One region of the Bradyrhizobium sp. SZCCHNRI2009 genome, then DNA from elsewhere that is predicted to be linked to it. Evidence: predicted binding sites of a transcription regulator. Region 1 holds the regulator's gene; each other region holds the start of a gene.
The links. The regulator LexA, encoded in region 1, represses DNA repair genes until DNA is damaged. The targets are predictions, from matches to a motif close to TGTTCNNNNTGTGTTCNG.
Positions count from the first base shown of each region.

Region 1 (7,378 bases):
CGCCGCGCCGTCACCTTCCGCACGCTCGCGGTCGCGGCGATGATCGTGCTGGTGGCGGCCCCGGAAGCGCTCGTGCATCCGAGCTTCCAGATGTCGTTCGCGGCAACGCTCGGCCTGGTCGCGCTGGTGCAGTTCGGCCTGCCCAGACTGTTCGCGACGCCGGACAGCTCGGCCACCCAGCGCATCGCGCTGTGGGGCGGCCGCGAGCTTGCGATGCTGTTGCTGGCCTCGCTGATCGCGGGGCTCGCCACCACGCCCTATGCCGCCTTCCATTTCCATCGCGCCACGCCCTATGGCGTGCTCGCCAATCTCGCAGCGATGCCGGTCGTCTCGGCGCTGGTGATGCCGGCCGGCCTGATGGGCCTCGTGGCGGCGCCGTTCGGGCTCGACGGTCCCTGGTGGACGCTGATGGGCCTCGGCATCGACTGGATGATCGCGGTGACGCGCTGGGTGGCGGCGCTGCCCGGCGCGGTCGGGCGCATCCCGGCCTTCGGCATCGGTCCACTGATCCTGGCCAGCCTCGGTGTCATCCTGATCGGCCTGCTGCGCACACCGCTGCGCTGGTCGGGCGCCGTGGGGCTCGTGGTGGCCACCGTGTGGGCCGCCGCGACGCCGCTGCCCGACGTGCTGATCGCCGGCGATGGGCGCGCGGTGGCGGTGCGCGGCCGTGACGGGCGTCTGCATGCGATGCGCATCGGCAAGGACGTGTTCGCCACCAAGGAGTGGCTCGCGGCCGACGCCGATGCCCGGCTGCCGGCGGATTCATCGCTCACCGATGGCGTCTCCTGCGACGAGGCGGGCTGCGTGGTCGCAATGGCCGACGGCCGATTCGCCGCCCTGACCCTGCGCGCCGAGGCGCTCGCCGATGATTGCGCCCGCGTCGCGCTCATCGTCACCGCGCGCGCCGCGCCGTCATCCTGCGCGGCGGCCGTCATCGATCGCGAGCGGCTGCGACAGCAGGGCGCCTTGATGCTGGTGCAGCGGGGCAGGAGCTTCGCCGTCACGCCGGCGCGTGCCGGCGGCACCGACCGCCCATGGTGGCCGGCGCCCGCCGAGGCCGGCGAGTTCGACACGACGCTGACGCCGCGCGCGCCGGCCGTGCGGCCTCAGGACGCGACGCCGCCGGAGACGGAGCAGGGCGAGGAAGACTGAGTGCCGGGCAGCTCGAACGTGCCGAGATGATACTCGGTGTCGCCAGGTCCATGTTGCCAAGTCCATCGAACAGCGAGGGGCTTTCGGCCAGCGTGAACGCAGCGCGCGGATAGCGTTGCCAGATGGCGATGTCGTCAGCCGTGACTGTCAGCCATCCGAACACAAGCATATTGCAGCCGGGCTCGGTGATCCCGGCGGCCTTGTTCCAATCGATCTTGTTGACCACGGCGGCAGGCTCCCCCGGCACATCATGCCGGCCGAGGGATGTCGTTCCTATCCGATGCGATGCCGGGGCGTGAGGTTCGCCCGAGAGGACTTTGCGCTTGCAGAACCCAAATCTCCCACGGTCGAAAGCTCGTTCACGACCGAGAGAAATGCCGATGCGGAGACCCCTCAGGTGATGCTGATGCGGCGAATCGGTGTGGCCTGCGAAGGCGGCACGTCCTCGGCGATGTCCGGGCGTCGCTGCGCTGGCTGCTTGCTGACCGGCAATTGCAGCACGGTGACGCGCTGGCCCTCGCAGAGCTGGGTCACCAGCACGTGGCGGCCATCGGCGAATTCGATCGCGTCGTGATGGCGATCGGGAATGTGAGTCTCGATGCTGTTGAACTTTGCGACGCGCTCGCGGATCGTCCGGGTCCAGAGCCAGCGGCTGTCGTAGCGGACGTCCTCGGCGAAGGCCAACTCGGTGCCGGGCAGCATGCAGACTGCGACGGTCGGCTCGCTCTCCAGCGCGAAGCCGCGGGTGGCGGTGCCACGGAAGGTCATCGAGATCAACGTCTCGCCGACCTTGGCGGGACGGGACGCAACCGCATGGAGGCTGTAGTCACACATCGGATCGCTCCTCGTTGAGAGATAGCCGACCCACGCTCCCCCCGGACAGGCGCAGGCCTCTATCAGAGTGGACATCGATGGTGATGTTAGCGCGCGCTTCGCGGCAATTCTGCGCTGATCTGCATCGCGTGTGCCCGCGGCCGATCACAAGCGTTTGAGCATGCCGCGCTGCACATCATGAGGTGCATTCGCGCGTGACGTATTTTGCTGGGCAGCCTCCGATCGGCGGCGAAAGCGCGTGCGCCCGCCGCCCATCGACCGATCCCATTCGCGATCAGTACTTGCGGTACAGCCCGACCAGCTTGCCTTGGATCTTCACCCGGTTCGGCGGCAGGATGCGTACCTCGTAGGCGGTGTTGGCCGGCTCCAGCGCGATCGATGCGCCGCGGCGGCGGAAGCGCTTCAGCGTCGCTTCCTCATCGTCGATCAGCGCCACCACGATGTCGCCGGTGTCGGCGGTCTCGTTGCGCTGTATCAGCGCCATGTCGCCGTCGAGGATGCCGGCATCGACCATGGAGTCGCCGCGTACCTCGAGCGCGTAGTGATCGCCGTTACCGAGCATGTCGGCAGGCACGCTGATGGTGTGGCTGCGGGTCTGCAGCGCCTCGATCGGGGTACCGGCGGCGATGCGGCCCATCACCGGCACTGCGACGGGGCGCTCGCCATCGTCCAGCGCGGGAGTGCTGGTGCGCACCTTGCCGAGATTGCCCTCGATCACCGATGGGGTGAAGCCGCGGCGGTTGTTGGCGGCCTGTGACAGCTCGGGCAGCTTGATCACCTCGATCGCGCGGGCGCGGTTGGGCAGCCGGCGGATGAAGCCGCGCTCCTCGAGCGCCGTGATCAGGCGATGAATGCCGGACTTCGAGCGCAGATCGAGCGCATCCTTCATCTCGTCGAAGGACGGCGGCACGCCGGCTTCCTTGAGCCGCTCGTTGATGAACCGCAGAAGTTCGTACTGTTTGCGCGTCAGCATCTCGACCTGGTCCCCGGTTTGTTGTCGTCCGAGTCCAGGAGCTGCGCCTCGCGCACAAACCGGCTGAGAGCGCCCTGGAGTCGGACCGTCATCGCGTCGCCCGCAACATACTAAAAACAAATCATGAACGGACACTATATGTTCGATGTGTGTTCCGCAATCCTAAAAATATGATGAACAGACCGGGCTTTACCGGGGAAGCGGCTCAGTTCGGCAGGCGCAGGATCTCGCACGGGCTGCCGGCAGGCGCCTTCGGAGCAAACGCCGGCCGGATCACCACCGCCTGCGAGAGCGCGAGATTCCCAAGCAGCGACGAATCCTGCTGGCTCACCGGGGTCGCAACCAGCGTGCCGTCGGCGCGCTCTTCGAGCCGCGCCCGCAGATAGTCCTCGCGCGAATCGTTCGGCCCGAGCTCGCGGCCGAGCAGGGCGGTCTCGCGCGGCATCACGGCCTCGTCGCGGCCGAGCAGCCGCCGAATCAGCGGCACCAGGAACAGGAGGGCGCAGACATAGGACGACACGGGATTGCCGGGCAGTCCGATCACCCTGACGTCGCCGAGCCGTCCGTGCATCATCGGCTTGCCCGGCCGCATCGCGATCTTCCAGAACGCCATCTCGACGCCCTCGGCTTCGAGCGCCTGCTTGACCAGGTCGTGATCGCCGACCGAGGCGCCGCCGGTCGTGATCAAGATGTCGGCCTTGGCCTCTCGGGCCCGGCGGATGCCGGCGATCGTCGCCTCCATCGTATCCGCGGCGATGCCGAGATCGATCGGGGTCCCGCCCTCGTTGCGCACCAGCGCCCGCAAGGCGTAGCCGTTGGAATAGACGATCTGGCCCGGGCCGGGCGTCGAGCCCGGCATCACCAGCTCGTCGCCGGTGGCGAGCAGCGCCACCTTCGGCCGGCGCCGCACCGGCAGCGCCGGATGATTCATGCTGGCCGCCAGCGACAGGTCGCGGTCGCTGAGCCGGCGCCCGGACTTCAGCAGCACCATGCCCTGGTGAAAGTCGACGCCCGCCGGCCGGATATGCCGGCCCTTGATCGCGGCCTCGGTGATCACGACGTGGCCATCTTCGGCGATCGTGTCCTCCTGGATCACCACCGCGTCCGCACCCTCCGGAACAACGCCACCGGTGAAGATCCGCGCCGCCTCGCCGGGTCCAACCACGCGATCGAACGGCCGCCCTGCCGCAACCTCGCCGATGACCTTCAGCCGCGCCTTGGCCTGGGCGGCGTCCGCCGCGCGCACGGCATAGCCGTCCATCGCCGACATTGCCTCGGGCGGCTGCGTCCGCAGCGCCGCGAGGTCCCGCGCCAGGATGCGGTGAAACGCTTCGTCCAGCCCGACCTGCTCCTCGGCCAGCGGCTCGGCGCCGGCGAGCACGGCGGACAACGCATCAGACACCGGCATCAGGGCCATGGGATTTCCTTCGGACGGAGACGGCAGATCGAATGAATCGCCTTCTAACCGAACGCGCACGGCGCGGCCAAGGGCCTAGGCCGCTCCCTGCGTTCTGACCGTCTGCTGTGGGCCGTTTCCGGGCCGCTGCCTCACGATCGCGCGAGAAAGTCTGCAATCAACCGCATGACCTCCTGCGGACGTTCCAGGCTCGGCAGGTGCGCCGTTCCGGCCAGCTCATGTCCTGACCCGTTCGGCATTGTTGCGGCGAGCAGCCTGCTTCGCTGCTGGATGTGAGGAAAGTCCAAGTCCCCCTAGATGACGAGCGATGGCGCGACGATCTCCGCGAGGCGCGGGAAGGCTGGTGCCATATCGAGAGTCGCGCCGGTTGGCGGCGCGCGGAGTGCGGCGGCGTTCTTCTTCAGGAACGTCTCGCGCGGCTCGCCGGAGATGCGTCCCTCGCGCTGCAAAGGACCGTCGACCCACAGATGCGCCTTGATAGCGCTGACCCGATCACAATCCTGTGCGGCCTCCTTGCGAGCAGGCAATCAGCGTCGCCGGCCGCCCCGGCGCGAGCGCGTCGACGACGGCGAGCAGGTCCTCGACCGGAGAATGAGCTTCCTCATAGGCGACCGTCTCACCAAATCCGCGCCGGTCATAGGCGATCGTCATATGCGTTGCCGCGACGCCCTCGATCTGCGCGCGCCACATGGACGAGCATTGGACCGTGGACCAGCCGATCTACGATCCCAGCACGATCGACTGCCCGGTTCTCGTGCTCGCGGCGGAATGGGACGTGGATGTCCGCTTCGGGATGGCGCACGACCTGTTCGTTCGCCTCGGGAGCGCGCCGTACAAGCGCCTGGTCGAGATCGGGCAGGGCACGCACATGATCCTGATGGAGCGGAATCGACGGCAGGCGTTCGACGCGGTGATCGGATTTCTGGACGAGCGCGTCGTGCCGGCGCGTTGATCGTCGCGCGGACGACCTGCACCGCGTCAGAGCGGATGCCGAATCCAGACATTCGGCTCGACATAGGCGGCATGGTCGTGCTCGACCGACGCGAGCACGGGGACGAGAGCAGCGGGCACCTCGATCTCACCCGAGCGATCGAAGGTCACGCCGGTCCATTGCGACCACTCGGCGAGCGTGCCGACGATGGTCATCGAGCACGGCGCGATCTTGACGATCTCGGCGCCGATGCCGGTGTGCTTAGGCGCCGGCTCGTCTGCGACCAGCGGATGTGGCGGGAGACGGGCCGGATGGTGCCGTTGCCGGCCGTCGCATTTAGGATTCGCTTTTTCGGAAAAAGCTGCTATGCTGATTTGGTCCCGTGCTCGACAGGAGGGGCGCTTCGCGATCGTCACGGACGTGGAGCGCGGGATGCGGTGGCCGCGACGTGTCGCAGCGTGCTCTGATGGCGCGCGGACGAACGGCATGGCGCGGACGTGAAGTCGCGTGGTCCTGGCATCCCGACGCTGATGCCAAGCCGGCGGGTACTGATGATCCCGTCGGCGACGGTGGCCAACAAGCCGAGCACCGGGGAGATCGCGTATAAGCGTGAAGACCATCGCGCAGGGAATGCCGGATGTCGGCTGGACCTGTGGTGACTGCCGCCTGCTTTTTTTCTGCAGGCGGGCCATGGGTTGCGGCCTGCAGCCCGGCATTCCCTGCGCCCTCCGATTGGAGGAGGGTGAAATGAGAGCAGCAAAGCTCGGGCACATCGTGCCGCGAGAACAATTTTGCACGAGTGGGCACCGTCATTGCGAGCGCAGCCCTTCAGAACGTCACGCCGCTGGCCATGACGCACCCTTGCGCGACGCGATCAGATCCCGAGCGCCTCCAGCGCCGCGGCGATGTCGGCCGTCGAGCGCACCAGCACCGCCTGCAGCCCGCTCGTCCGCGCGCCGTCGATGTTTTCAGCGAGATCGTCGAAGAAAACGATCCGCTCGGCCGGCACGCCGATCGCCCGCACCACGTGATCATACGCCTCGGCATCCGGCTTTCGCAGGCCGATCGACGACGACAGGAAGATCTCGCGAAAGTGACCGAGCAAGTCGGCATAGCGCGGCGAGAAGTGATCGATGTGCGGCTGGTTGGTGTTGGAGAAGGCATAGAGCGGCAGTCTCGAAGCCGCGCGTGCGAGCAGCGGGGCGATGCCCGGCATCGGGCCGACGAAGATCGCGTTCCAGCCCTCGAGAAACTGCGCGTCGGTGATGTCGATGCCGAGCTGCCGGCGCAGGTTGGCGAAGAACGCGGCATCGGAGACGGTGCCGCGCTCGTGCCCGTGATAGATCTCGTCGCGCACGAAGCGCGCGGCGATGCGCTCCGGCGGACAGCCGGCATGCGCTGCCCAGCGCGAGACCACCTGGACGAAATCGATGTCGATGACGACGCGGCCGAGGTCGAACAGCAGCGCGTCGGCGACGCCGGGGCGGAGAGCGGAGGCGGGCATGGGGCGGGTCGACGATGCCTTGCGTGGGACGGAAGCGGCGCCTCCTCAATAACGGTAGGGCTCGATGTCGACCAGCGGAAACGCGCTGACCACGCTGGGCAGGTTGGTGGCGGCCGCCGGATGCAGATAGGACGCGTTCAGCTCCGCGAACGAGGTGACGCCGAGCAGGCCGAGCGTGCGGATCACCTCGTCCTCCAGCAGCTCGAGCATGCGCAGGATGCCGTCCTCGCCTGCGGCCGCCAGCGCCCAGCATTGCAGCCGGCCAATGCCGACGAGATCGGCGCCGGCCGCAATCGCCTTGACGATGTCGGTGCCGCGGCAGAAGCCGCCGTCGACCATGATCCTGGCCCGGCCCTTCACCGCCGCGACGATCTCCGGCAGCACGTGCATCGCGCCGCGGCCATGATCGAGCTGGCGGCCGCCATGGTTCGAGACGTAGATCCAGTCGACGCCGTGATCGACGGCGATCTGTGCGTCCTCGGCGGTCGCGATGCCCTTGATGATCAGCGGCAGCTTGAACTTGTCCTTGATCAGCTTGACGGTATGCCAGCTCAGCGCCTTCTGATG
Region 1 covers NZ_JAUEUH010000002.1:701,386-708,763, forward strand. Annotated here, with positions in the region: gene QX041_RS10780 (ComEC/Rec2 family competence protein) at 1-1,152, shown strand, start outside; gene QX041_RS10785 (hypothetical protein) at 1,546-1,986, opposite strand; gene lexA (transcriptional repressor LexA) at 2,261-2,959, opposite strand; gene glp (gephyrin-like molybdotransferase Glp) at 3,165-4,376, opposite strand; gene QX041_RS10800 (hypothetical protein) at 4,670-4,903, opposite strand; gene QX041_RS10805 (alpha/beta fold hydrolase) at 4,869-5,066, opposite strand; gene QX041_RS10810 (hypothetical protein) at 5,083-5,328, shown strand; gene QX041_RS10815 (hypothetical protein) at 5,355-5,723, opposite strand; gene QX041_RS10820 (HAD family phosphatase) at 6,182-6,811, opposite strand; gene QX041_RS10825 (alpha-hydroxy acid oxidase) at 6,857-7,378, opposite strand, start outside.

Region 2 (7,378 bases), on a different contig from region 1:
CAACAGCGTGTTGGCATCCGGCGGGAAGTAGATGCGGACGATGTCCGCCTTCTTGTTGGCGACGAGGTCGACGAAGCCGGGGTCCTGATGGCTGAAGCCGTTATGGTCCTGCCGCCAGACATGCGAGGTCAGGAGATAGTTCAGCGACGCGATCGGGCGCCGCCACGGCAGCTCGCGTGACACCTTCAGCCATTTGGCGTGCTGGTTGAACATCGAATCGACGATGTGGATGAACGCCTCGTAGCAGGAGAACAGGCCGTGGCGGCCGGTGAGCAGATAGCCCTCCAGCCAGCCCTGGCAGAGATGCTCGCTCAGCACCTCCATCACGCGGCCGTCATGGGCGAGGTGGACATCGTAGGGCTCGATGCCTTCCATCCACACCCGCTCGGTGACCTCGAATACGGCATCGAGCCGGTTCGAGGCGGTCTCGTCCGGGCCCATGATGCGGAAGTTGCGTGTCTCTGCATTCAGCGTGATCACGTCGCGCAGGAACTTGCCGAGCTCGCGCGTGGCTTCAGCCATGGTCTGGCCCGGAGAGGACACCTCGACCGCAAAATGCTGGTAGTCTGGGAGCCTGAGCTCGCGCTTGAGCAGACCGCCATTGGCATGCGGGTTGGCGCCCATGCGCCGCGTGCCCTTCGGTGCCAGTGCCTGCAGCTCCGGCACGAGCCGGCCGTGGCCGTCGAACAGCGTTTCCGGCTCGTAGCTTTTCATCCACGCTTCGAGCAGCGCGAGATGCTCGGGCTTGCCGCGCGGATTGGTGATCGGCACCTGATGGGCGCGCCAGAAGCCTTCGACCTTGAGGCCGTCGACCTCCTTCGGCCCGGTCCAGCCCTTCGGGCTGCGCAGCACGATCATCGGCCAGCGCGGCCGTTGGATCGTTGCATCCGGCTGACGCGCATTCTGCTGGATCGAGCGGATGCTCGCGAGCGCGACATCGAGCGCGTCCGCCATCTGGCGATGCATCGCCTTCGGCTCCGCGCCTTCGACGAACAGCGGCTCGTAGCCGTAACCTTCGAACAGGCATTTGATCTCGGCATCGCCCATGCGGCCGAGCACGGTCGGATTGGCGATCTTGTAGCCGTTGAGATGCAAAATCGGCAGCACCGCGCCGTCATGGGCCGGGTTCAGGAACTTGTTCGAATGCCAGGATGCGGCGAGGGGCCCGGTCTCGGCTTCGCCGTCGCCGACCACGCAGGCCACGATCAGATCGGGATTGTCGAACGCCGCACCATAGGCGTGCACCAGCGCGTAGCCGAGCTCGCCGCCTTCGTGGATCGAGCCCGGCGTCTCGGGCGCGGCATGGCTCGGGATGCCGCCAGGGAAGGAGAACTGCCGGAACAGCTTGCGCAGGCCATCGGCATCGCGCGTGATGTCCGGATAGATCTCGCTGTAGCTGCCTTCGAGATAGGTGTTGGCGACCATGCCGGGGCCGCCATGGCCGGGACCGCACACGTAGATGACGTCGAGATCCTGCGCCTGGATGGCGCGATTGAGATGGGCGTAGATGAAATTCAGTCCGGGCGTCGTCCCCCAGTGGCCGAGCAGGCGCGGCTTGACGTGCTCCGCTTTCAACGGCTCGCGCAGCAGCGGGTTGTCCAGCAGATAGATCTGCCCGACCGAGAGATAGTTCGCCGCGCGCCAATAGCGATCGAGCAGGTCGAGATCGTCGGCCGTTTTGGTCTGATGGGAAGACGTGATGTTCATGGAACCTCGCTTGCCGTCCGCTTCGCGCTTGCGGGAAGTGCATTAGAGTAACGCCGCACCATTCCGTTCCAGTGCGCTGCGAAGGATAGAACGGGAATGTGATGGTTGGCCTTGCGTGGCTCCAGAACCGTTCCGAGACGTTGTTCTCTTTTGTTCTTGTATTGTTCTTTTTGTGTGCTATGTCTTGGCCATGAGCCGAGCATCTTCACATGCCCTCAAGCGCCCGCCGGTCCCGGTGCCCTCCGAGCCGGTGGGCGCGCCTTCATCTGGCCCGGAAAACGACTTCCCCGAACTCGCGGTCGCCATCGAACGGGGCCGGCGCCGCGGCCGGGGTGCACAATCCAATGCGAGCGGCCGCTACGAAGCGGAGGCTCGCGTCGTCTTCGACGATGGCTGGCAGAGTCTCGAGGATTTGCCGCCATTCAAGACCATGGTCGCGACCGATACCTCGCGCAAGGTCATCACCCGCAACGACTCGCCGGACATCGGTTTCGATCGCTCGATCAACCCGTATCGCGGCTGCGAGCACGGCTGTGTCTACTGCTTCGCGCGGCCGACCCATGCGTTTCTCGGGCTGTCGCCTGGTCTTGATTTTGAATCCAAGCTGTTCGTGAAGCCGGATGCGCCCGCGCTCCTGGAAAAGGAGCTCGCGGCCAGCGGCTACGAGCCGCGGATGATCGCGATCGGAACCAACACCGATCCCTATCAGCCGATCGAGCGCGAGCGGAAGATCATGCGCGGCATCCTCGAGGTGCTGGAAAAGGTTGGCCATCCCGTCGGGATCGTGACCAAGTCGGCGCTGGTGATGCGTGATGCCGACATCCTGGCGCGGATGGCCAAGAGGAACCTGGCGAAGGTCGCGATCTCCGTGACCACGCTGGATCCGAAGCTGGCGCGCACCATGGAGCCGCGGGCCTCGACACCGTCGAAGCGGCTGGAGGCGCTGCAGGCGCTGTCGAGGGCCGGCATTCCGACCACGGTGATGGTGGCGCCGGTGATCCCGGCGCTGAACGACAGCGAGATCGAGCGCATCCTCGATGCCGCCGCCCATGCCGGCGTCAAGGAGGCTGCCTATGTGCTGCTGCGCCTGCCGCTGGAGGTGCGCGACCTGTTCCGCGAGTGGTTGCTCGAGCATTATCCGGACCGCTACCGCCACGTCTTCACCCTGATCCGCGACATGCGCGGCGGCCGCGATTACGACTCGCAATGGGGCACGCGAATGAAGGGGACGGGCCCGATGGCCTGGATGATCGGCCGCCGCTTCGAGATCGCCTGCGAAAAGCTCGGCCTGAACAAGCGCCGGACCAAGTTGACGACCGATCATTTCGTCCGGCCGAAGGGCGGCGGGCAGCAACTCAGCCTGTTCTGAAGCGTGCGGAGAGCAGTTGATGAGCGCACAAGCGAGCGTTCCGCGGTTCACCGTCATCACACTCGGTGTATCCGAGATGCGGCGGAGCATCGCCTTCTATACGTCGCTCGGCTTCGCCCGAAAATTCCGCGCGACCGGAGAGGCCGTGGCATTCTTCGAGACCGGCGGGACGGTGCTGGCGCTGTACCCGTGGGGCGCGCTCGCCGATGATGCGGGCGTGCCGGACGCACCGCGCCCCCAGGCATTCCGCGGCGTGACGCTGGCATGGAACTGCCGCTCGGAGGCCGAGGTCGATGCGGCGCTCGCGTCGGCGGTGGAGAAAGGCGCGATGCTGCTGAAGCCGGCGCAACGAACCGACTATGGCGGTTACAGCGGCTACTTCTCCGATCCGGACGGTCATGTCTGGGAAGTGGTGATCGCGCCGGGGATTGATGTCGGCAAGGATGATCGAGTGCATCTGCCGGCGTAGTCGGTCGCGGGCAAGGGGCGAATAGCGGGGAATGAGGTCCGTTCGGGGTTGCGCCGCCGCGGGCCGTTTCGCACCATGCCGGCCATGATTCGCGATCAGTCAAAAAAGCCGGGCAGGGCGAAGGCGACGAGCGGCGCCGTGGCGAAGAGCGCACCTGCAAAGGCCGCAACCAAGCCTGTTGCCACGAATGCTGCCGGCAGGTCGGCCGCCAAGCTCGGCAAGGGCGTCATCGCGGTGACGCCGCCGAGCTTCCGGCGGGAGCGCGCGCTGCTCAAGCAGGGCATCTGGCCGGTCGCCGGTTGCGACGAGGCGGGACGGGGGCCGCTGGCCGGTCCGGTGGTCGCCGCGGCCGTGATTCTCGATCCCGCGCGCATCCCGAAAGGCCTCGATGACTCCAAGCGGCTGAGCGCGGAGCAGCGCGAGGCGCTGTTCGACAAGATCTGCAAGACGTCGGCGTTCGCGGTGGCTGTCGCCTCGCCGGCGCGAATCGATCGCGACAACATCCTGCGGGCCTCGCTGTGGGCGCTGTCGCGCGCCGTGAGGGCGTTGCCCGAGGCGCCGAAGCACGTCTTCGTCGACGGCCGCGACCGCATCGACGTCGATTGCGGCTGCGAGGCGGTGATCGGCGGCGATGGCCTGGTGATGTCGATTGCGGCCGCCTCGATCGTCGCCAAGGTCACGCGCGACCGGCTGATGTGCGCGCTGGCGCAGGATTGCCCCGGCTACGGCTTCGAGCAGCACAAGGGGTATGCCGTGCCGGAGCACCTCGCTGCGCTGGACCGGCTCGGACCGTCGGTGCATCATCGCAGCCTGTTCGCACCCGTCGTGGCCGCCCGGCGCAAGCATCAGCCGTGGACCGACGTCCCGGAGCCGGATTTGTTTGCCGAGGTGACCGTGGTGACATCCACTGAAATCTCGGTCGGGGTCTGATGCAGGTTGCCTCGCGGTCGCCGCGGTCTTAATAGTTTTGGTTAGCCAGCCAGCACGAAGTGTCACTCCTCGCAGCAGGGGCGGTGTTGTGCGCCCCGATCGTGCGGTATCGATTGCGGGCGTCGGACAGCGAGGCTGCTGCGGATGAGCGACGGTCCTGCCGGCCTCCTCGACGTCCTCAGCGATTCAGCCAAGCGATCCAGCCGTTCATGCGTTTCACGTCCCTGGTTGTCGAACTGATCCGCGCAAGGCCGCGGCTGGTCGTCGTCATCGTGGTGCTGTGCCAGGCCCTGATGTGGCTCGGCGTGGCCATGCTGTTCTATCGCAGCCCGCCCGGCCAGCTTGCCACCACCATCGCGTTCGGACGCGAGTACCAGGTCGGCACCGATCTCGGGCCGCCGCTGTCGTTCTGGCTGTCGGACGTCGCCTATCGCCTTGCCGGCAATCATCTGCTCGGCGTCTACGTGCTGGCCGTGCTGTGCTCGGCGCTCAGTCTGTGGGTGATGTATCTCCTGGCGGCGGCGATCGTCGGCGGCCAGCAGGCGGTGCTTGCCGTGCTGCTGACCATGACCATCACCGCGTTCGGTGCGCCCACGCTGGAATTCGGTCCGGAGGTGCTGGCGCGTCCGCTCTGGGCGCTGCTGCTGCTGCATAGCTGGCGGATTCTCGGCGAGGGCCGGCGCAACGCCTGGTTTGCCTGGTCGATCGAGGCCGGCCTGCTGCTGCTGACCACGCCGGCCGCCGCCGGCCTGCTGCTGCTGATCGCGGGCTTCGTGGTCTCGACCGCGCAGGGCCGCCGCGTGCTTCGCTCGTTCGATCCGCTGTTCGCGCTGCTCGTGGTGGTGGCGCTGGCGCTGCCTTATCTCATTTTCGTGCTGCGTTCCGAGAGCGTCGGCTTACCGGCGCTGCCCGTTCTCGCCGAGCTCTCGGTGCGCGCCTGGCATTGGCTCGCGCTGGCGGGGGGGCTGCTGCTGGCGATCTCGGCCGTGCTGCTGCTGGTGCTGCTCGACGCCGGCTGGATCAATCGCGGCGAGACCGATGCGCCGATCATCTATCGCCGCTCGGTGCCGCCGCTCGCGCGCGACTTCGTCTATTGCTTCGCGATTGCACCGGCGCTGGCCGGCAGTCTGATCGCCGGCCTGTTCGGCCTCTCGACCGTGTTCGGCGGCACTGCCGTGACCCTGACCATGGTCGGTCTTGCCCTGGTGGTTGCGTCGGGTGATCTGATCTATCTGCGGCGGCAGCGGCTGCTGCGCCTGGTCTGGGCGGTTGCGATCGCCGCGCCCGCCATCCTCGCGGCGGGCAGCGCTGTGGTGCTGCCGTTGCTCGGCGACCGCGAGGTCGCGACGGCGATGCCGGCCCGCGACATCTCTCGTTTCTTCGTCGAGAGTTTTGAGCGCCGTACCAACCAGCCGCTGCAGGCGGTCGCCGGCGATCCGCAACTCGCCAGCCTGGTCGCGCTCGGCCGCCGCCGCGCGCATCTGTTCCTCGATGCCACCCCGCAGCGGACGCCCTGGGTCACGCCGGCCAAATTCGCCGAGAGCGGCGGCGTCGTGGTATGGCGCGCCTCCGACACGGTCGGCACCCCACCGCCGGAGATCGCCCAGCGCTTTCCTGGGCTGGTGCCGGAGGTGCCGCGCAGCTTCGACTGGCTGATCAATGGCCGCCAGCCGGTGCTGCGCGTCGGCTGGGCCATCGTGCGGCCGAAGGGACCGTAGCGCTTTCCATAAGCCGTCATTGCGCGGAGCGAAGCGACGAAGCAATGCAGAGGCTTGGGCGGGATTCTAGATTGCTTCGCTTCGCTCGCAATGACGCGGAGGGAGTTCGGCTCAGACCGCCATCACCTTCGCGATCGCGCGCAAATCCTGCCATGACAGCCGCTTGTAGGACGGCGAGCGCAACAGATAGGCCGGATGGAAGGTGGCGATCGCGCGGATGGTGCGCTTGCCGGTGTCGTAGTCGCGCCATTTGCCGCGCGTGCGCATGATGCCCTCGGTGGTGCCGAGCAGCGCCTGCGTCGACGGGTTGCCGAGCGTCACCAGCACGTCGGGATCGACCAGCTCGATCTGGCGGCGGATGAACGGCAGGCAGATCTGCGTCTCCTGCGGCGTCGGCGTCCGGTTGCCGGGCGGGCGCCAGGGAATGACGTTGGCGATGTAGACCTTGCTGCGGTCGAGCCCGATCGCGCCGATCATGCGGTCCAGCAGCTTGCCGGAGCGGCCGACGAATGGCAGGCCCTCGATGTCCTCGTCGCGGCCGGGCGCCTCGCCGACCAGCATGATGCGCGCCTGCGGATTGCCGTCGGCGAACACCAGTCGCGACGCCGTCTGCTTCAGTGCGCAACCGTCGAAAGTCTCCAGGAGCTCGCGCAGCGCCTCCAGGGTCGGCGCTGTCAGCGCCGCCTCGCGGGCCGAGGCGACGGCCGCTTCCGGCGGAGGCGGCGGTTCGCCGCGCGGCGCAATGATCGCCGGCGCGGATAGCCGGCCGGCTTGCGGCGCCGCCGCCGGACGGGCGGCAGGAGCGGCAGGGGATGCGGCCTCAGGCTCCACCAGCCGGTTGATCGGCTCGTCGGCCAAGGCGCAATCGACCCCGGCCTCCAGATAGAAGGCGAGCAGTTGGCGGACGTCGGGGAGGGGCTCGGGGGTCATCATGATCGATCGTGGCAACAATGTACGCCGCCTCGGCGCATGGCGGAATGCATTTCGGTGGTTGTCCTGCCCCGAAAAATCGGAAACAAGAGCTTGGAATAACCCAAAAAAGGGACGGAACGCCCTAGTGTTCCGGCGCCAGCGTTCGCTCCCCCTCAGGACCAGCCCATCAGCGAACCGCCGGCGCCTCCAGGAACCCTAGTTAAGTCATTGTTGCTGTTGCAGCTCCGGGTTTGACCTTTGCACGCGCCAGGG
Region 2 covers NZ_JAUEUH010000010.1:129,494-136,871, forward strand. Annotated here, with positions in the region: gene QX041_RS29480 (phosphoketolase family protein) at 1-1,707, opposite strand, end outside; gene QX041_RS29485 (PA0069 family radical SAM protein) at 1,898-3,076, shown strand; gene QX041_RS29490 (VOC family protein) at 3,096-3,545, shown strand; gene QX041_RS29495 (ribonuclease HII) at 3,621-4,475, shown strand; gene QX041_RS29500 (glycosyltransferase family 39 protein) at 4,685-6,193, shown strand; gene QX041_RS29505 (uracil-DNA glycosylase) at 6,305-7,123, opposite strand.
Region 2: a site for LexA is predicted at 1,859-1,876, ahead of QX041_RS29485 (PA0069 family radical SAM protein). Genes of this name have one in related genera too.

Region 3 (7,378 bases), on a different contig from region 1:
CGAAGCTCATGGTGCGGCCCATCCGCACCACGCGTGCATCGGCCATCACGTCGGCGGAAGCAATGGCGCGCATGAAATGCGTGGTCTGGTCGACAGTGGTCATCGGCCGGTAGCCGCCGCTGGCGGTGACCATCCCGATCACCATCGCGGTATCGGCAAAAGCCATCAGCGCCTGGCCGCAGACGACGCCATTGTCGCGGCAGAGCCGCGGCGAGAACGGCATGCGCAGGATGGCGCCGGCTTCGCCCTGCGGAGACGGCGCGATGTCCTCGACAATCAAGCCAAGATCCTTGATCCAGGGCGCGAACACGTCATCAAGGATGCGCCTCGCGTCGTCGGTGGTGAAGTTCAGGGTCTCGTTCGGCACGCGCGGAGGTCCTTCCATGATCGTGTCATCGACGTGTCTCGGCATCGACTTGCCTCGCCGCGATCGGCGGAGCCGCCGGAATGTTGCCGCAGAGCGGCGGCTTGAAAAGGCCGGAGTTGGAAAACTATGATGATGGCACGCCGTGGAACAGACGGCAGGTGCGCGCAGACGATGCGGCCGTGAACATCCCGACCTGCGCTCCACCGTTCCGGCACAGTGCCGCGGGCTTGGCGCATGGCGAAGCGATGGTATAAGGCGCCTATACCGGGGAGTAACCAATGAAGAAGCTGATCGTGACGATGGCGGTCGCCGTGCTGGCCGGCTGGGCGGTTCCCGCAATGGCGCAGATGCCCAACATCAACCTTCTCGCCGACGGTCCCTCCAAGTCGCCCGAGGAGAAAGAGGCCGAAGCGGCGCGGGAGCAGGCCTACAGGGACACCATGCGCAAGATTCCGGACGCCAAGACGAGCACCGATCCCTGGGGCAACGTCCGGGCGGCCGAGCAGCCCAAGGCGGCGCCTGCCATGAAGACCACCGCGGCCAAGAAGCCGAAGGCTGCCGGCAGCACCAACTGAGATTTATCACGCTCGGGTCGGGCGGGCTCTGACCCTTCCGGGCCCGCTTGCCGATTGCGGACTCGGATTCCTCGCGGCCCCGTCTATATTGACGGTGTGGCAGCGCGTTGGAGTTCGTCGATGGGGATGCGCCCCCGGGACATTGCTAGCCGGATGGCGGCCCGGCGCCAGAAGGGCGCCGTGGGGGCTCGCGACGGCTACGTTCGCGACACGTTCACGCTGCCGCGCGAGCAAGCGCGCGCCAAGGCCCGCGACTATCTGACCCGCTATCCCAAGGCCGGCTACATGAGCGCCGTCGAAAGCTGGCGCGAGCTTCCCGATGGGGCCATCGAGTTCACGATGCGGCGGCTTCCCAGCGCCGATTGAACGATTGCCGCGAGCGCCTCATTCCTTTTCGCCAAGAAGCTTGCGTGTATCCCGATTGATGAAATGAAGCCGCGTGCAGGCCTTGCAGACCACGGTTTCATAGGAGCACGTGGGATCGCCCGGCTTCGGCTCTTCCAGCCAATGCTGCACGTTCATCCCCGTTCGCGGACATTTGAAGATCAGATTACCCATACAAATTTAAATGTCTGCCAAGATGCAGACAGGCATTTTGATCTCGATCAAGTTCGGCTGCCGAAATGACGCGCAGTCAACCTCGTTGACTACAATCTTGGGTTGCATCTTTCGCCTGCGACGATCCACAAGAGGTGTGGCGAGCCGTCAGGCCTGATCCAGCGACTCGGCGACGATCCGGATGCGGAAGACCGGCTGCCTTGCCTCGTCGAGCAGCTCCATCTGCCATTCGGAGTTTTCGGCGAGCTTGCGCGAGATGCTGCTGGCCATGTCGGCGCAGACGGTGGTCATCTCTTTCCAGGCTGCGTTGCGGTCGGCGCACTCGGTCCCATACTCGGACGCGCCTGAGAAGTGGCCGTTGCGGATACGAAAGAAATAGAGCGGCATTGCCAAAACCGGTGAGCCCTGACCGCCCCAGGCCGCTGGGTTTGATGTACGCACCACAAATGGAAGCGCAAAACCCACTCGGATCAATTCCGGTAAAATACGGTCGGTCGCGCTGATCGCTTCGGTTAGGCTGATTGCCGTTGGTGATGTGCGGCGCAACCGGACGAATCGCGGGCCAACGAATGAGCCTCGGACCGCTGCGGTCCGAGGCTCGGCGTCAACGTCGTAGCTTCCCAGCGAGGGCAGTTCGGCAGTGACACGATTAAATTAGTGCGAAATCTGTAGGCGTGCCTTGCGTCAGATCAAGGTTGCAATCTCGATCGGCCGCCGTGGGACGCGCACCTGGCTGTGGTCGAAGATCCGTTCCGGCACGACTGTCAGTCGGTAGGCGATCTGCGTCGCGCCGTCGACCATTTCCAAGAGTTCATCGCAGGCCGGACAACGCCTCTCTCCCGCGGCGTCTTGCTGCGAGTGAAGCTCGATCCTTTGAAGGCCGGCCCTGCAGGACGGGCACGTCACGTCATTTGTTGTCATCGCCAATATGAAGCGCAACGCACGCGATCCGTTCCCCGACATCACGACAATGACGGAGGGAGATGCATCCCGAGCGGAGCTATCAACGTCGAAAGCCCCGGACGTCGTCCGGGGCTTTCTTTCGGCGCGGATGGTTTCAGGGCCGTGCGCCTACGTGTGACGGAGCCTGCAAGTGCGGGAGCTGACAGGCTGCAAGGGATCGGTCGACGGCACACCAAAGGCGATAAACTAGACGATGTGCGGCGACCATCATCGCAACGAACAAACAAATCCGGGGCTGATCAAAAATCTGCTCAGACGTACGACAACCACGATTCTATAACGCAACCCAAAGTTTATGACAATGGTTTGTGGCTTGAAGATGTCGTGAGCGCCGGCGCGCGTGATGCGGATCACGCGGGTTTTTTCCGGGCCATTCCTCGGGCCGGCATGAGGAGCCGCGCCAATGGCGCGCTAACGCATTCTTGGGCAGGGTCCGACACGGGGGCGTCCGAGGTTCGTCGCTTCATCTGTCGTCCGTCATATGGTGGCCGTCGAGTGCTTGCACGCCACGTGATGCGGAACCTGATGGCCGGCCGCCGCTTGCGCGCGGCTGCGCGTCTGCATCGAAATCGTGCGCCTGCACGCACGACGAGCCGAACAAAAGCAGAAGAGGCGATGGAACTTCGTTCCTCTCAGGAGAACCACGGAATGTGCGATCTACGCACGCGTGTAGGAGTTGGTAGTTTCAAGGAAAAGACCTGACAAGCACGATCGGTCCAACGATTGCGGCGTTGAAGTCGGCGAGGTCTTCGCTGGGAATCCAGTACTCGCGATGCTTGCGGCCGCCGGCCTCGCGCACCTCGTAGGTGTCGATGAAGCCTCGCAGGATCGCAAAGCGCAGCACGTGGCCGGCGCCGCTCGCCGGCACGTTCCAGTCCCGTGCGATCTTCACGGCATAGTCCTCGGTCAGCACCGGGTAGAAGATCGGCTGCTCCGGAAGGCGCGGCGGAAACGCACGCATGCCCGACGCCTCGATCAAGGCAAGCTCCTTTGGGCCGACAGGGCGCCACAGCGTGAGGGTCTGTTCGTTGTTGGATCCGGTCATGCTGGTTCCGAAAATTGGAAGCGGTCTGCGAGGCTCAGAGAGAAGGACCAGCAGGATGATAGGGCACGGCCGAGACGACAATAACTACTTATAATTGATTTTGTGTATGCCGCAGGCGTGGAAAGCGAGGTTGGAGCGCTCGCGCAGGCTGGTCGTAGTCCGCGCGATCACCGGTCGGCGGCCGCGCCGTTCGCGCGCATGGCTTCCGCCTCCAGCCGGATCGGGATCCCTTCGCAGTCGCCGTCATCCAGCATCCCGCATGCCGTACTTCGCTTCCGGGCGCGCTGATCGGGCAGCGCTCCCTCGCTGGTGCGCGGTGCACCGCGCGCCGGCCCTCGGCCCTCGAGCGGCAGGCGTGTCTCCCGCGGGTTGTCAGGGGTTTGTGAAAGAGAGGTGTGAATGTCGAGAAGAACATATTGCGAACAAAGAACGGATGGAGTACATTCACCTCAAGATTGCTGGCCGACCTCGTTAACCGTTTGTCCATCCCGCGAATCCCCGCCATAAGGAGCGCCAATGTCCGCCACCGCCCTGCGTATCGTCGAAGGTTCCTCCATGGATAAGAGTAAGGCGCTCTCCGCTGCGCTGTCCCAGATCGAGCGTCAGTTCGGCAAGGGCTCGGTGATGAAGCTGGGCAAGAACGACCGTTCGATGGATGTCGATACGGTGTCCAGCGGCTCGCTCGGGCTCGACATCGCGCTCGGCATCGGCGGTTTGCCGAAGGGCCGCATCGTCGAGATCTACGGGCCGGAATCCTCGGGCAAGACCACGCTGGCGCTGCACACGGTGGCAGAAGCGCAGAAGAAGGGCGGCATCTGCGCCTTCATCGATGCCGAGCATGCGCTCGATCCGGTGTATGCGCGCAAACTCGGCGTGAACATCGACGAGCTTCTGATCTCGCAGCCGGATACGGGTGAGCAGGCGCTGGAGATCTGCGACACCCTGGTGCGTTCCGGTGCGGTCGACGTGCTGGTGGTCGACTCCGTGGCGGCGCTGGTGCCGAAGGCCGAACTCGAAGGCGAGATGGGCGAGTCGCTGCCGGGCCTGCAGGCCCGCCTGATGAGCCAGGCTCTGCGCAAGCTGACGGCCTCGATCAACAAGTCCAACACGATGGTGATCTTCATCAACCAGATCCGCATGAAGATCGGTGTGATGTACGGCTCGCCGGAGACCACCACCGGCGGCAACGCGCTGAAGTTTTATGCCTCGGTTCGCCTCGACATCCGCCGCATCGGCGCGATCAAGGAGCGCGACGAGGTGATCGGCAATTCCACCCGTGTGAAGGTGGTGAAGAACAAGCTGGCGCCGCCGTTCAAGCAGGTCGAATTCGACATCATGTATGGCGAGGGCGTCTCCAAGATGGGCGAGATCCTCGATCTCGGCGTCAAGGCCGGCATCGTCGAGAAGTCCGGCGCCTGGTTCTCCTACGATAGTCAGCGTCTCGGGCAGGGACGTGAGAATTCGAAATCGTTCCTCAAGGCCAATCCGGACATGACCGCCAAGATCGAAGCCGCGATCCGCCAGAACTCCGGCCTGATCGCCGAGCAGATCCTGGCCGGCAACGCCGAGCGCGACGCCGACGCCGACGGCGAGGAGCCGGCGGAGGAGTAGAGGTAAGACGGCAGCGGGTGCCGTGGACGTTGCGTTGCCGACGTTCCGGCGCCCGTTTGCAGATGTGTGGTGTTCTGCCGAAATCTGCGGTTGCTGCATGACCGAATGCAGTGAGCCTGAGTTTCCGAGCGCCGGATACGATCTTCAGCGCGAATAATCGAAAGCGTGCGCGCGGACGAGCAGACCGGATCCGCGCGGCGGCACCGACACTTCCGACGCCAGTCCTGGGCGCCGGGAGCCGATCGCGAACGTGTTGATAGCGTCTTGAGCCAATCAGGTCGTGCCGGAGCCAACAGCATGACGCGTTTGATTCTAGCGGCCGATGATCCCAGCGCCGGAGCGCTTCGGAGAGGCGGGTTTGCCGACTTGGTGGTGCCAATTCTCCATCGTTTCGTATGGGGACCGTTGCCATCAGATGCCGAGTTATCGGCTTATCTCGTCCAGCGCACCGCGCGACCGAAGCGCGGGCATTGGTTGGATTTCGCCTCGCGTGGCGACTTCATGGCGGTCGGCGGGCGGAGTCAGAGTTTTCTCGAACTTGTCGACCGTTGCGATAGCGTCGAGCTGTGGATGGGGACCCGTCCGAACGACCAGTTGGTGCTGATCTGGCTCTTGGACTATCTGCGCCATCACGCGGAGATCGCGACGAAGATCGTATTGCGGCATGTCGATGTTCCGCTATCCGATGCCCCGGCCGGGCGACTCGCCGGTCGGACCATTGCCGGCGTAGAGCTTGCGCGTGAGCATCTCGATTTGGGCCATCTGGCATGGCAGGCGTTTCGGGCGCCGACGCCGCAAGCCTGGTTCGATCTGTTGAAGCAGGATCTCAGTGCGCTGCCGCAGCTTCGCCGCTGCGTGCAGGAGATGCTCGATGAGCTTCCCGGTGTTGCGACTGGCCTCGGAGCATCGGAGCTGAGAATCCTCGAATTGCTGTCAGCCGGCTATCAGCACGCATTCGACCTGTTGCCGCATCATCGGGATCGCTTTCAACGCCGCGTCTATGACTATTGGGAGGGAGGCGCGTTGCTCGACGGTCTGGCACTGGCGCCGGCGCCGGCAATTTCGGGCCTCGCCGAACGGCCGTTCTCGGTCGAGATGCACGACAGCCGTGAACGCCTCGAGCGCTACAAGGCGAGCACGCTGTCGCTGACGCCGCTCGGCAAGGCGATCCTGGCCGGCGAGGAGGATTTCAGCAGCCATAATCCGATCCGGCGCTGGTGGGGCGGCACCGAATTGATCAACGCCAATCTCTGGCGCTGGCATGCGGTGCTCATCGCTCCGGATCCCGGCACGCCTCACGTCATTGATTGTCGCGAGCCGTGGCGCCCGATCCATTGGAACATGTGTGAGGAGGCTTACTCCGCCGCCTGGGCGTAGTCCGCCACCGGCGGGCATGAGCACACCAGATTGCGGTCGCCGTAGACGTTGTCGACGCGGCCGACCGGACACCAGTACTTGTCGGTGCGCGAGGTGCCCGCGGGGAAGCAGCCCTCGCTGCGCCGGTAGGCCCTGTTCCAATCGTCGTCGGCGATGTCGTGCACCGTGTGCGGCGCGTGGCGCAGCGGCGAGGCCTCGATTCCGAAGCGGCCCTGTTCGACCTCGGCGATCTCCTTCCGGATCGCGATCATGGCGTCGCAGAAGCGGTCGAGCTCCGCCTTGGACTCCGATTCCGTCGGCTCGATCATCAAGGTGCCCGCCACCGGGAAGCTCATGGTCGGCGCGTGGAAGCCGTAGTCGATCAGCCGCTTGGCGATGTCGTCGACGGTGACGCCGCTGCTCTGCTTGAGCGGCCGCGGGTCGATGATGCATTCATGCGCGACGCGGCCGCGCTCGTTGCGGTAGAGCACCGGAAAATGCGCATCGAGCCGCGCCGCGACGTAGTTGGCGTTGAGGATCGCAATCTCGGTGGCGCGGGTCAGGCCGTCGCCGCCCATCAGCAGCATGTAGATGTAGGAGATGGTCAGGATCGAGGCCGAGCCGTAGGGGGCGGCCGAGACCGGCCCGATCGGATGCGCGCTCGCGCCGTCGGTCGCAGGGTGACCGGGCAGGAAGGGCGCCAGATGCGCCTTCACGCCGATCGGGCCCATGCCCGGGCCGCCGCCGCCATGCGGAATGCAGAAGGTCTTGTGCAGGTTGAAATGGCTGACATCGGCGCCGTAATCGCCGGGTCTGGCGAGGCCGACCTGCGCATTGAGGTTGGCGCCGTCGAGATAGACCTGTCCGCCGTGGGCATGGACGATGTCGCAGATGTCGCGGATG
Region 3 covers NZ_JAUEUH010000008.1:216,665-224,042, reverse strand. Annotated here, with positions in the region: gene QX041_RS26585 (PaaI family thioesterase) at 1-385, opposite strand, end outside; gene QX041_RS26580 (hypothetical protein) at 646-942, shown strand; gene QX041_RS26575 (hypothetical protein) at 1,063-1,308, shown strand; gene QX041_RS26570 (DUF6894 family protein) at 1,648-1,887, opposite strand; gene QX041_RS26565 (hypothetical protein) at 3,149-3,442, opposite strand; gene recA (recombinase RecA) at 4,025-5,119, shown strand; gene QX041_RS26555 (DUF1835 domain-containing protein) at 5,285-6,496, shown strand; gene gcvP (aminomethyl-transferring glycine dehydrogenase) at 6,475-7,378, opposite strand, start outside.
Region 3: a site for LexA is predicted at 3,916-3,933, ahead of recA (recombinase RecA). Genes of this name have one in related genera too.